Regions from separate parts of the Rhizobium sp. RHZ02 genome, predicted to be linked through region 1. Evidence: predicted binding sites of a transcription regulator. Region 1 holds the regulator's gene; each other region holds the start of a gene.

Region 1 (4,171 bases):
AAAAGGTGACGCGGCCGGCGCCTTCGCCGACCACGACTTCGGAATTTGTCTGGCTCATCGTTTCTCCTCGAAGGCGAAGAGAGCGCCCTGTCCGGGCGCGGCCTTCACCAGAATTCGATTGTTCTTGCGCGTATAGGTCATCCCGTTAGCAGCCAATTGCGCTTCTGTCACGGCGAGATCGCCTACTTTGAAAACGATGGCAACACCACGCAGACCGCGATCGTCGGAAGGCGCAGGGATGTCGAAGTAGGCGTCCAGTCCATCCGGGGAGAGAACACTCACTCTGGCATTCGGAGTTGTCACACTCACACCGAAGGCCTCATTGGTCGTTCCCAAGCTGTGGGCGGCGGCGCGCAGGAATGGTCCAAACGCCTTGGGGTCGGGTGCCCCAAGCACGATCTCTGCGATCCCAACCACCCCATTTGCATGCACTTGCAGGGCTTTCCGGTCGGCTGGCAGCGGGTTGACACGTTGGCATGTGAAGAAAAAGAAATCTGGAGCGCGCAGGTCAACTGCAAAGGCGAGCTTAAATGCAGCCGTCACCTCCGAGCCATCGGGCATCTTCATCGGCCGCTCGAACTGCAGCATCTCGCCGCCATTGATCTTTTCGGACAGAAACCGGGCATGGTCGCGATCGGCATCCGCCGTCGCAAAGACCACGGCAGACAGCCCATCGTCTCCACATCGGAATCGAAAGGCACGGTCCCGCGCGGTGAAGACATTGCCTTTCTGCGCCGAAGCTTCATGCAGTTCGGCATTGGCGACCCCGAGAGGCTCCAGATAAGTTTCGTCGGCGAAGAATATGCAGGCATTCTCGGTCCCAAACGGGTGCCGGGCGTCGGGCGCGACGGTGAATCCCAGCTTTCCGAGACGCTCGCGCGAGAGCCTGATATTTGGAACCGGCAGCACGATGTGGTCCAGCGGATGTGCTTCGCTCATGGCAACTTCTCCGGAATTTGCGAAGATGTGCGCCGGGCAACAGGACAATGCAACCCCCTTCTACGCTTTCGGTCAAATGAGACGCAAAAACTCAGCAAGTTGCAGGCAAGATTTACGAAAATTTAGGTACTTGCGGAACACATATGGAACATATAGTGTCTGTTCTGGCTTTGTTTCACGACTCTGGGGTTCAACTTCGATGCTGACGCGCAAGCAACAGGAGCTTCTTCTCTTCATTCACGAGCGAATGAAGGAGTCCGGTGTCCCCCCTTCTTTTGATGAAATGAAGGATGCCTTGGACCTCGCGTCGAAGTCAGGCATCCACCGCCTGATTACCGCGCTGGAGGAACGGGGCTTCATTCGCCGACTGCCGAATCGAGCCCGCGCTCTGGAAGTCATCAAACTGCCCGAGGCATATAACCCGAGCCTGCAGCCCCGCCGCGGTTTTTCGCCGAGCGTTATCGAAGGCAGCCTCGGCAAACCACAGCCAGTTGTGGCGCCGAAGCCAGCGCCGCAGGCTGACAACGGCGGTCCTGCCTCTGTACCGGTCATGGGACGGATTGCTGCCGGCGTACCGATTTCGGCAATTCAGAACAATACCCATGACATCACGGTTCCGGCGGACATGCTTGGCCCAGGCGAGCACTATGCGCTTGAGGTCAAGGGCGACTCGATGATCGAGGCCGGCATCTTTGATGGCGACACGGTAATCATCCGCAACGGCAGCACCGCCAATGCCGGCGACATCGTTGTTGCGCTTGTCGATGATGAGGAAGCGACGCTCAAGCGCTTCCGCCGGAAAGGCGCCTCCATCGCACTTGAGGCGGCAAACCCGGCTTACGAGACGCGCATTTTCGGGCCTGACCGTGTCAAGGTCCAGGGCAAGCTTGTCGGCCTCATTCGCCGCTATCATTGAAGGCAAGCGGCTCGCCGTCAAAGGTGCCGCTTCGCCAATTATACGCCCGATGGCGGATCCAAGGGCGGTCGGGCCTCGTATAGGCCGTCGTGACGACGGAGCTACCTTGATCGTCGATCCTTACCTCAGCGGCACCAAAGCGACGCAAGGTTTCGCCGGTGAACAAAAGTGCGCCCGACCGGCACCCCGTCGTGCGGAGGCGAGCGGGTGTCACGACGATATCGGCCGTATCGCAGGCAGCGCCGAAGTAAGCGGGATTTTCGACGATCGTCACGACGTAGCCGCTATCGTGCGTGGCTGTGCACCAGGCGCCTTTCAGGCATACAAATCGGTTCTCAGCGCTCGTCGCAGCCTGACGTAACGCATCGCGGGCATTGCGCAATTCCACGGCAGATAACCTCTCCGATCTGCCTTGACTGTCCCGCCGCCTGATAGCGTTGACACCCTCCAACAATTACGTTGGTTGATCTAGCTCCGCGGCGAGCGCCATTCGCCATTGGTCGAAAATGAAGTCAGGCGGATGCGGCCGGTTCGGTGCAAGGACTTGTCCTCTCACAATCGCGACGAGATTGCCGTCTTCGGCAATGACCATGTCGGGCGGCGGCTCGCTCGGCGCAACCACAACAAGCACTGTTGCCAGCCCCGCAATGCCAGCGCCGAGGTAGCGGATCTTGGTGCGCAGAAGGGCAAGTAAGAGGAACCCTGCTACCGCCACAGGAAAATACCAACCCGGCAATCTGCCGATATCGATATTGCCGCCCAGGTCGAGACCATCTGGGCAATGGCGATCACGATGTCGAGCCCGAAACCGGCAATTTTCCATGGAATGACGTCGAGGCCAAAAGGTGTCAGCAGCATAGCGAGCATGCCCATCGGCATCACCACGAAAGAGACCACCGGCATGGCCATGAGATTTGCCGGCAGACCATAAGCGCTGAGCCGGTGGAAGTGCTCGACGGCGAAAAGCGCGGTCGAGAAGCCGCCGATCATCGCGGTCAGCAGGATGCCACCAAAGAAGCATATGATGAAAACGACGGGCGTTACTGCGGCGACCTGCAGCAAGGGATGTTCGTGCGGCGGCCTTCTTGACCAGATCGCGTAAACCGGCGACGAGGGCAAGCGTCGCCGCAAACGACATCCGGAGCTCGGCCGGGGGCACTTCCAAGCACGAACCAGAGGATCGCGCCCGCCCCAGCGAAGACGGACGAAACCAGGAAGAACCGCGCATGCTCTATCTCCGTTGCCACGGCGAGACGAAGCCACACGGTACAACGATCCGACGCAGTCCTTATCCGTGTCGGCCACGGCACGAAGGATTGCGTCTGGAAAGTTAGCGGAGGTTCCGCAGGAACTCGTGGCACGAGAAAAGAAGGCTGTGGCGCGCGCCCAAACGCGTCCGCGCCGGGTGTGGCTTCCCTCACCTCCAATGGCCTCAACCCCGGCATGCATTGCGCCCAAAAACAGCCGCCCGTACAACCAGAATGAAAGCTAACGGGCTTCCAAGCAAGAATAATCGATTGAAATCTGAAGGAAAATCGGAAGCCGGAAAAGCTAAGGATAATCATCAGCTTCTGCTATGCGCAGGGGTCATCGCAGAAGTGCCCAAAAGTTGATACTGCGATGCACAAAATGGCGTCACGGTAACTTGGCATTAGGCGCGCGATCATATAGCAATCATCGACGACGCTTAACCCTATGGCGCTTTTATGGCGCCAACCGCCAGTTTGGAGGATCATAATGACGGAACAAAGCGCAACACTGAAAATCGGTGACAAATCAGTCGATCTCGCCGTCAAGAGCGGCACCATCGGTCCTGACGTCATCGATATCGGCGCCCTGTACAAGAACACGGCTTCCTTCACGTACGATCCTGGTTTCACCTCGACCGCGTCCTGTGAATCGAAAATCACCTATATCGACGGTGACGCCGGCGTACTGCTGCATCGCGGCTATCCGATCGAGCAGCTCGCCGAGCACGGCGACTTCCTCGAAGTCTGCTACCTGCTTCTCTACGGAGAACTGCCGACCGCAGCCCAGAAGAAGGACTTCGACTATCGCGTGACGCATCACACGATGGTGCATGAGCAGATGAGCCGGTTCTTCACGGGCTTCCGCCGCGATGCACATCCGATGGCTGTCATGTGCGGTTGCGTCGGCGCGCTGTCGGCGTTCTACCACGACTCCACCGACATCACCGATCCGCATCAGCGCATGGTCGCAAGCCTGCGTATGATCGCCAAGATGCCAACGCTGGCCGCCATGGCCTACAAGTATCACATCGGCCAGCCCTTCGTTTACCCGAAGAACGATCTCGAC
Region 2 (4,171 bases), on a different contig from region 1:
TCCCGGCCCTCGTTCATCTGCCGATCACGGTTCAAGCCCGACGTCGCAGCAGGTGTACCTCGGCGCCCTGGTGATGTTCCGCCTGCGCCAGCGTGAAATTCGCCAGCTGCCGGTCCATTTCGACCGCTTCGGTCGCGAGCCGATGGATCGCAGCCGTCGTTTCCTCGACCATGGCGGCATTCTGCTGCGTCATCGCATCAAGCTCTGAGACCGCGGAGTTGATTTGACGCAGGGTGTCGGCTTCCTCGCGCGTCGTTTCCATGATCTCGCTGATCTGGCCGTTGATTGCCTCCACATGGCTGCCGATCCCCGTCAGCGCGTCGCCGGCACGCTCAACGAGCGACACGCCCATCTCCACTTCATGCGTGGACTTCTGCAAGAGGCTCGATATTTCCTTTGCGGCACTCGATGAACGCTGTGCCAGTTCGCGCACTTCCATGGCGACCACGGCGAAGCCCTTACCGGACTCGCCTGCCCGTGCAGCCTCGACGCCGGCATTGAGCGCCAGCAGGTTGGTCTGGAAGGCGATCGCATCGATAACGGCGATGATCGAATTGATCTGGCGCGACGACGCCTGGATCGCCTCCATCGCGGCAATTGTCTCGCGCATGATCTGGCTGGAGCCGGTCGTCTCCCGCTTGGCGTCGCGGGCGATGCGTTCGGCCTGCTCCGCACGCTCGATCTGAACGCGGACCGACTGGGTGATCGCATCGATCGCATTCGCGGTCTCGGTGATAGAGGCGGCCTGCCGCTCGGTCCGACCGGCAAGCTCATCGGCACCGGTGCGCATTTCCTCGGAACCCGAACGCACGGCCATGGAGTTGCCGCCGATCGCCGTCATCGTTTCGCTGAGGGTAGCCAGCGCCTCGTTGAAGTTGACCCGGAGGCCTTCGAGTTCGTTCGGGAAGCGGGTCTCGATCTGATGGGCAAGATCGCCGTTGGCAAGGTGATGCAGGCCCTCGTCGATCGCCTGGACGACTTCCTGCAGGGTCCGTGCTTCCGCCTCGCGCTCAGCCATGTGCTGCTGGCGATCCCGCTCCGCGCGAGCCCGCGTTTCGTTGCTGGCAGCTTCCAGGTCGCGGCTCTCGACAAGCGACTGCTTGAACCGCGCCAATGCCTTGGCCATCGTGCCGATTTCGTCGCCGCGGTTCTGGCTGCCGATCTCGACTTCGAGGTTGCCGTCGGCGACGTCACGCGTGACGTCCGCGAGCCGGGCAAGCGGCGAGAACAGCAGCTTGGTGATGGCCCAGGTTGCCACGGCCATGATGATCAGAACACCAAACGCAATCATCGTCAGGAGCGTGGCGATCTCCAGCGAGCCAGCATTGAGTTCGCTGATGCGGACGCTTTCCACGACGAGGAAGCGGGAGCCCTGATAATCGATGCCGCGAACATAGGCTCGTGCCGAGCCATCGGCGCGATCGAAGTCGTCGACCGTCATGCCCTTGGCCGACAGCGCGTCCTTCGCGAAGGTGAAAGGCGTGGTATCGAGCGTTGCCAGCTGGCCGGACGAGTTTACGCCGATCGCCGATCCGTCATCCGAGATGATAGCGGCTTGCGCCGTGCTACCGGACACGATGCCCTTGGCGAGAATGCTGGTGATGATGTTGTCGCGGACCTTGAAGAGCATCACGCCCTTCGCCGCGCCGAGCTTGACGATCGGCACGGCATAGAAGATTGCCGACTTGCCGTTCGCCGCGTCGACGCGAAGACCGGAAAAGCCGGTGGGGGCGGAATCGTCAGTCGCCTTTGCGGTGTTGGCGATCGCCTTGGCGAAGGCAAGGCCGGCGCCGGTCGCCTTCCATGCATCGGTCTTCAGGTTCTCCGCGAAATCGTCGTTCTTCTTGTAGGAGTAGAGGACGTTGCCATCGAGATCGGCGATCAGCAGGTCGCTGAAGGCGGTATTCTCCAGGTCGCGGGCCACTTCACCCTGCGTCGTTTCATGGTTGGAGTAGTAGAAGCCGCTTGGTGCCTGCGGCTTCACCAGTTTTTCGCGCTGGTCGGCCGGGTTCGGATTGTTGGTGATGAACACCTTCTTCAATTCGGCGCGCGCATCACCCGACGTCTTCTCGATTGTCTTCCAACCGCTCTTCAGGCTTGTAATCGACATCTGCAACGCTTCGATGCGCGCAATCGAGTTCGCCTGGTTTTCCAACTGCTCAAGCTGATCCTGCAGCATGTCGCCGCGGAAGATCAGGACGCTCTCCTTCGCCTTGAGTGCCTGCTCACCGGAAATGCGGCTGCTGGCGAAGTAAGCAAGCACGTTGATGACCGCAATCGACAGTGCGGTCAGCAGTATAAATGTCGCGATGACCTTGAAGGACAGGGATTTAAATCTCTGAACCATGAACGATGAACCCTTCCGGAACGGCTCATACCGGCAGAGCGTGGAACATCCTGCCGGCTGACCTGAAAACAGAAAACGGGAACCTTGCCTTCCTGAGAAGGGAGTTCCTCTGACATTTTGTGGATCAAAAGTCGGCTATGGAGCTTAAATTGCCGTAAACAGCGTGTGGCAAAAACAAGGAATGTTTTTGTTTTGTTCACATATCGATGGCAGTTATTTGGCGAGTGCAATAGGGTGAAGCATGCAAAATACGATTCGCATCATCGGCGTTGATCCGGGCCTGCGCCGCACGGGCTGGGGAATTATCGACACGCTCGGCAATTCCTTGCGCTTCGTCGCGTCCGGTACGGTCACCTCGGACGGCGACCTGGACCTGGCCTCGCGCCTTTGCCAGCTGCACGATGGCCTGGCGGAAGTCGTGCACAGCTATCAGCCTGATGAGGCTGCCGTCGAACAAACCTTCGTCAACAAGGACGCCGTTGCAACGCTGAAACTCGGGCAGGCACGCGGCATTGCCATGCTGGTCCCTGCCCGCGCCGGTTTGCCCGTCGCCGAATATGCGCCAAACGCTGTCAAGAAGGCGGTCATCGGTGTCGGCCACGGCGAGAAGCAGCAGATCCACATGATGCTGAAAATCCTGATGCCCAAGGTCGAATTCAAGGGCAACGACGCGGCTGATGCGCTGGCCATCGCCATCTGCCACGCTCATAACCGCGGCAGCAGCCGCATGCGGCAGGCGGCGCTTGCCGGCTAATCTTCACTGAAAACCCACCGAACGGACCATTTGCATGATCGGCAAGCTCAAAGGCACCATCGATGAAATCGGCGATGACTACGTCCTCGTCGATGTCCACGGCGTCTGCTACGTCGCCTTCTGCTCGGCGCGCACGCTCTCCCGCCTCGGCTCGGTGGGCGAGGCCTGTGTGCTTTTCATCGAGACCTATGTTCGCGAAGACCAGCTGAAGCTCTTCGGCTTCATGACCGCGCTCGAGAGAGAGTGGTTCATTCTCCTGCAGAGCGTACAGGGCGTTGGTGCAAAGGTGGCGCTCGCCGTCCTTTCGACCCTGCCTCCAAGCGAACTGGCGAACGCCATCGCGCTGCAGGATCGCACGGCAGTCGCCCGCGCTCAGGGCGTTGGTCCCAAGGTTGCCGTGCGCATCGTCACCGAACTGAAGAACAAGGCGCCGGCCTTCGCCGGAGAAGCGTCGGCCACCATCGGCCTCAAGCAGGAGCTCGGTGAAGGTGTTGCCGCTGCCCCTGTCGCCGACGCGGTATCCGCGCTGACGAACCTCGGCTATTCCCGCGACCAGGCTGCCAATGCCGTTGCCGCCGCAATGAAGACCGCCGGTGAAGGCGCCGACAGCGCCAAGCTCATCCGCCTTGGGTTGAAGGAACTGGCTCGCTGATCCAATTGCCCGAGCGGGTGCCAAAAGCGTTCGGCTTGGTGTATTGGTCACGAGCGTTTGAAGATTGGGAAATGCCAGCATGAGTGAAGCCGCGCGCCTGATATCGGCCGAGAAACGAGGCGAAGACCTGGATGTGACGCTGCGGCCGCAGTCGCTGGACGAGTTCACCGGACAGGCGGAAGCGCGCGCAAACCTGAAGGTGTTCATCGAGGCGGCGAAGAACCGTGGTGAGGCGCTGGATCACGTCCTTTTCGTTGGCCCGCCCGGCCTCGGCAAGACGACGCTCGCGCAGATCATGGCGAAGGAACTCGGCGTCAATTTCCGCTCGACGTCCGGTCCGGTTATTGCCAAGGCGGGCGATCTCGCCGCTCTACTGACCAATCTCGAAGAGCGCGACGTGCTCTTCATCGACGAAATT
Region 3 (4,171 bases), on a different contig from region 1:
GTCTCGCCGATGAGGAAGAAGTTGGAGATGAGGAGGACGAGGGCGATGGCAACGCCCGTAATGAGGATAAGCTTGGCTGCAAGCGATTTCATGCGAAAGATGAACATGGATTCCTCGGGAAGCAAGGATGTGCCGTACGGGGCATTCATCGGCACAGGGGACGAGGGCGTCGCCCCCTCATGGAGCAGCCGTGACAGAAGCCGACCCCTTGGCGAAGGCCGGCGATGGCTGGAACATCGCCGGAAACCTATTAAATTTGAATGAAATCTAATGAAAACAGACGCTGCATACGGCAAACCGCCCCGATATGTCGCGGGGCGAATTGCCCTATAGCTCGTTTGCGACTTCGGCGCTTGATGGGATCGATGGCTGAGCGCCTTGCTTGAGGCAGGCGAGCGATCCTGCGACGGCGGCCCGCCGCAGCGATGCCTCGAAATCGAGGCCTTCGTCCAGGCTCGCGGCGAAATAGCCGCAGAACGTGTCGCCGGCACCGACCGTATCGACAGGCTCGATCTTCAATCCCTTCGCATGGGAGATGACGCCGTCGCGGATTGCGATGACGCCGTCTGCGCCGAGCGTCACGATCAGGGTTTGCCCCGTCTCCGCATTGAGCCGCTTCAGCGCGGCCTCGCGATCCGCCGTGCCCATGTTTTCCTGGCCTGCAAGACGCTCGAACTCGGTTTCGTTCGCGATCACGATGTCGGCAAGGCGGCCGAGGCGTGGAGCGTCTTCGATCAGTGGGGCCAGGTTGAGGATGGACGTGACGCTCTTGGCGCGCGCCGCGGCCAGCGCCCGCTCGACGGCCGGAACGGGCACCTCGAGCTGCAGCATCAGGATGTCGCCCTCCTTCATCGCGTCGATCGCGACGTCGGCATCGGCCGGCGTCATCGTGCCGTTTGCGCCAGGCACAACGGCAATCATGTTCTCGCCGTCACCGCCGACGAGGATCAGTGCGGTTCCGGTCGGCTCGTCGACCTGCTTGACGGTTTCAAGTCCAGTGCCGGCGTCCTTCAAGAGAGCAACCGCCGGCTCCGCAAAGCCGTCGCGGCCGACGGCTCCCGCCATGTGAACGGTTCGGCCGGCGCGTCGCGCCGCAAGTGCCTGATTGGCGCCCTTGCCGCCTGCTGCCGTTGAGAAGCCGTTGCCGGCAACCGTTTCGCCGGGCTTCGGCAAGCGCGCGGTGGTGGCGATGAGGTCCATGTTGATGGAGCCGAAGACTGTGATCATGAGTGTCCCGTCCAATGCTTTTCTTGAGTGCGACACTGCCTGAAGGGCTTACTCGTCGTCAACCACTCTGAGCTTCAGAAGCCCGCTGCGGCTGTCGACGGATTTTGGCGCGCCATCACCGTCCCGCGCCGCGGCTTTGCTGTTGTCGCCGCCCTCGAACTCCAGAGCTTCGATTTTCGCGCCGCGCTTGGTGAGCTTATCGGTGGAGGTGAGGATCTGGTCGACATCTCTTTGGGTCATGGAAAAATGGCTCTGCAGCTTGCGAACACGCTCGTCGAGACGGCCGAGATCGTCCATCAGGTTCGCGACTTCGCCCTGGATGACGTGTGCCTGGGCCCGCATCCGCTGATCTTTCAGGACTGCCTGAATAACCTGGATGGAGAGCATCAGCAGCGAAGGCGACACGATGACGATGCGCGACCGGTGCGCCTTCTGCACGATCGCTTCGAAATTCTCGTGGATCTCCGCGAAGATCGATTCCGACGGCACGAACATGAAGGCCGTGTCCTGCGTCTCGCCCTGGATCAGATATTTCTCGGAGATATCGCGGATGTGCGTTTCCATGTCGCGGCGGAACTGCTGCGAGGCGACCTTGGCTCCGTCAGGTCCGCCGGCGTCCCGGATCGCGTTCCAGGCTTCAAGCGGGAACTTCGCGTCGACCACCAGCGGTGGTGCGCCGTTGGGCATGCGAATGGTGCAGTCCGGGCGCGAGCCATTGGAAAGCGTCTGTTGGAAGGCATAGGCCCCCATCGGAAGGCCGTCGGCGACAATCGTCTCCATGCGCGATTGGCCGAAAGCGCCGCGTGTCTGCTTGTTGGAGAGGATCGCCTGCAAACCGACGACATCTTTCGCCAGTGTCTGGATGTTGTTCTGGGCGGCATCGATGACGGCGAGACGCTCCTGCAGCCGCTGCAGGTTCTCGTGCGTCGATTTGGTCTGCTCGCTGATCGTCGAACTGACGCGCTGCGACATACCATCGAGACGCTGGTTGATCGCCTGGTTCAGCTCGGACTGCCTCGAGCCGAACACTTCGGCCATTGTCGACATGCGCCCGTGCATTTCCGCCTGGATTTTCAGAAGTTCGGCCATTCGAGCATCCGTCTCGGCGGCACGGAGGCTCGCTACCTCGGCCTGCTCGCGCCGCACCTGCCCGCTGCGGACGAGAAAGAGGATCAGCAACAAGACCAGAGCCGCGATCGCGCCTCCGGCGAGCGCCAGCGTGGCAGGACTGATACGGGAAAGGGCGAGGAGAAACGACTCAGAGCTGGTGTTCATTTCGCCACCATAACAAACTCGTGTGGGATGGCTAGATCAAAACGTGAACAACTCGCAAGCCTTCCCAAAGGATTGGCTCGTAGAGGGAACAAACGACAATTGACAAATCTCAAGTTCATTTAACCTTTGCTCAACCATATTGCGTAAAAGGTCAGGTCAAATTCCCTTTTGCATCAATTACAAAGCAGAGAGATCATGACCAGCCAGCAGTCCGACAGCACGCTCAAGCAACGCCTCGATTTCATCGAGCTGGACGACGGAGCCCGCGCGGCGCTGCGTGAGATGCGCCCGGCAATCTCGGAGTTGCTCGGCGGCGCTCTCGACAAGTTTTACGCGAAGCTGGCAAGGACGTCTGAGGTCGCAAGTTTCTTTGCCGATAAAGCGCATATGGGACATGCCAAGAAGCGCCAGGAAGACCACTGGGCCAATCTGGCTTGCGGCAACTTCGACGAAACCTACGTCAAAGGCGTGGTCACGGTGGGCAAGACCCATGCCCGTATTGGCCTCGAGCCTCGCTGGTATATCGGTGGCTACGCGCTGCTGATGAGCGAACTCGTGAAGGGCCTGATGGCCAGGCAGTGGCCCTCCATGTTCGCCAGGCAACAGGGCAAGGTGCTGGCCGAGAAGCTTTCAGCGGTCATCAAGGCCGCGATGCTCGATATGGACTATTCGATCTCGGTCTATCTGGAAGCGCTCGAAGAGAAGCGACGCAAGCTGGAAGAAGAGCGCGTAAAGGCCGAGCAGGACCAGGCCGTTGCGCTCGATCATCTTCGCCGCGGTCTGGAGGCGCTGTCGAACGGCGATCTCGAGGCCACGCTGCCGCCAGATCTCCCCGGTAATTTCAAAGCCATGGCCGACGACTATAACCGCGCCGTCGCCGCTCTTCGCGCGTCCTTTGGCTCGGTGCGGGCAACCTCGGGCGAGATCCTGAGGGGTACGGACGTGATCGCCAAGGCCTCCGATGACCTTGCTTTGCGGACGGCCCAGCAGGCAGCTGGCGTCGAGGAAAGCTCGGCGGCGCTGCAACAGCTTTCGGTCAGTGTCGGACAGACTGCCGCAAACGCCGAAAAGGCATCCGGTGCGGTCCGTGAGACGCAGCAGAAGGCCAAGAACTCCGGCGAACTCGTCACCAGCGCCGTTTCCGCGATGGCCGGCATCGAAAAATCCTCGACCGAGATCGCCAAGATCATCGGCGTCATCGACGAGATTGCTTTCCAGACGAACCTGCTGGCGTTGAACGCCGGCGTGGAGGCTGCGCGCGCCGGCGAAGCGGGCAAGGGCTTTGCCGTCGTGGCGCAAGAGGTCCGCCAACTGGCGCAGCGCACCGCCGACGCCGCCAAGGAGATCAAGAACCTGATTTCGGAAAGCTCGGTCCAGGTGAACGAAGGAGTGGACATCGTCAGCAGCACCGGCGAGGCGCTGAGCGACATGATCAACCGCATCGATATCATCAACAGCTTCGTTGCCGATATCGCCGCTGCCGCGCGCGATCAGGCAACCGGGGTCAACGAGGTCAGTGTCGCCATCCGCAACATGGACACGATCACGCAGCAGAACTCGGGAATGGTCGAGAACACCTCTGCCGAGACGCGGCGCCTGCGCGGCGAAGTCGACAATCTGGTTGCACTGCTGCAGCGCTTCCGTACCGGCGTCGAGCAACGTTCGATGA

The links. Region 1 encodes LexA, which represses DNA repair genes until DNA is damaged. Its sites were predicted from a motif close to TGTTCNNNNTGTGTTCNG; they were not measured.
Region 2: ruvC (crossover junction endodeoxyribonuclease RuvC) is a predicted target of LexA. The motif match lies at 2,530-2,547, and genes of this name have one in related genera.
Region 3: IB244_RS08190 (DNA recombination protein RmuC) is a predicted target of LexA. The motif match lies at 2,535-2,552, and genes of this name have one in related genera.

Annotation. Positions count from the first base shown of each region.
Region 1 covers NZ_JACUZX010000030.1:49,175-53,345, forward strand. The annotation lists gene kdsA (3-deoxy-8-phosphooctulonate synthase) at 1-58, opposite strand, end outside; gene IB244_RS27540 (VOC family protein) at 55-939, opposite strand; gene lexA (transcriptional repressor LexA) at 1,139-1,855, shown strand; gene IB244_RS27550 (hypothetical protein) at 1,836-2,243, opposite strand; gene IB244_RS27555 (hypothetical protein) at 2,310-2,570, opposite strand; gene IB244_RS27560 (ComEC/Rec2 family competence protein) at 2,561-2,917, opposite strand; gene gltA (citrate synthase) at 3,593-4,171, shown strand, end outside.
Region 2 covers NZ_JACUZX010000028.1:53,634-57,804, forward strand. The annotation lists gene IB244_RS26685 (methyl-accepting chemotaxis protein) at 32-2,347, opposite strand; gene ruvC (crossover junction endodeoxyribonuclease RuvC) at 2,589-3,101, shown strand; gene ruvA (Holliday junction branch migration protein RuvA) at 3,136-3,753, shown strand; gene ruvB (Holliday junction branch migration DNA helicase RuvB) at 3,833-4,171, shown strand, end outside.
Region 3 covers NZ_JACUZX010000004.1:97,387-101,557, reverse strand. The annotation lists partial or broken gene IB244_RS08200 (methyl-accepting chemotaxis protein) at 1-107, opposite strand, end outside; gene IB244_RS08195 (ribokinase) at 328-1,227, opposite strand; gene IB244_RS08190 (DNA recombination protein RmuC) at 1,276-2,502, opposite strand; gene IB244_RS08185 (globin-coupled sensor protein) at 2,698-4,171, shown strand, end outside.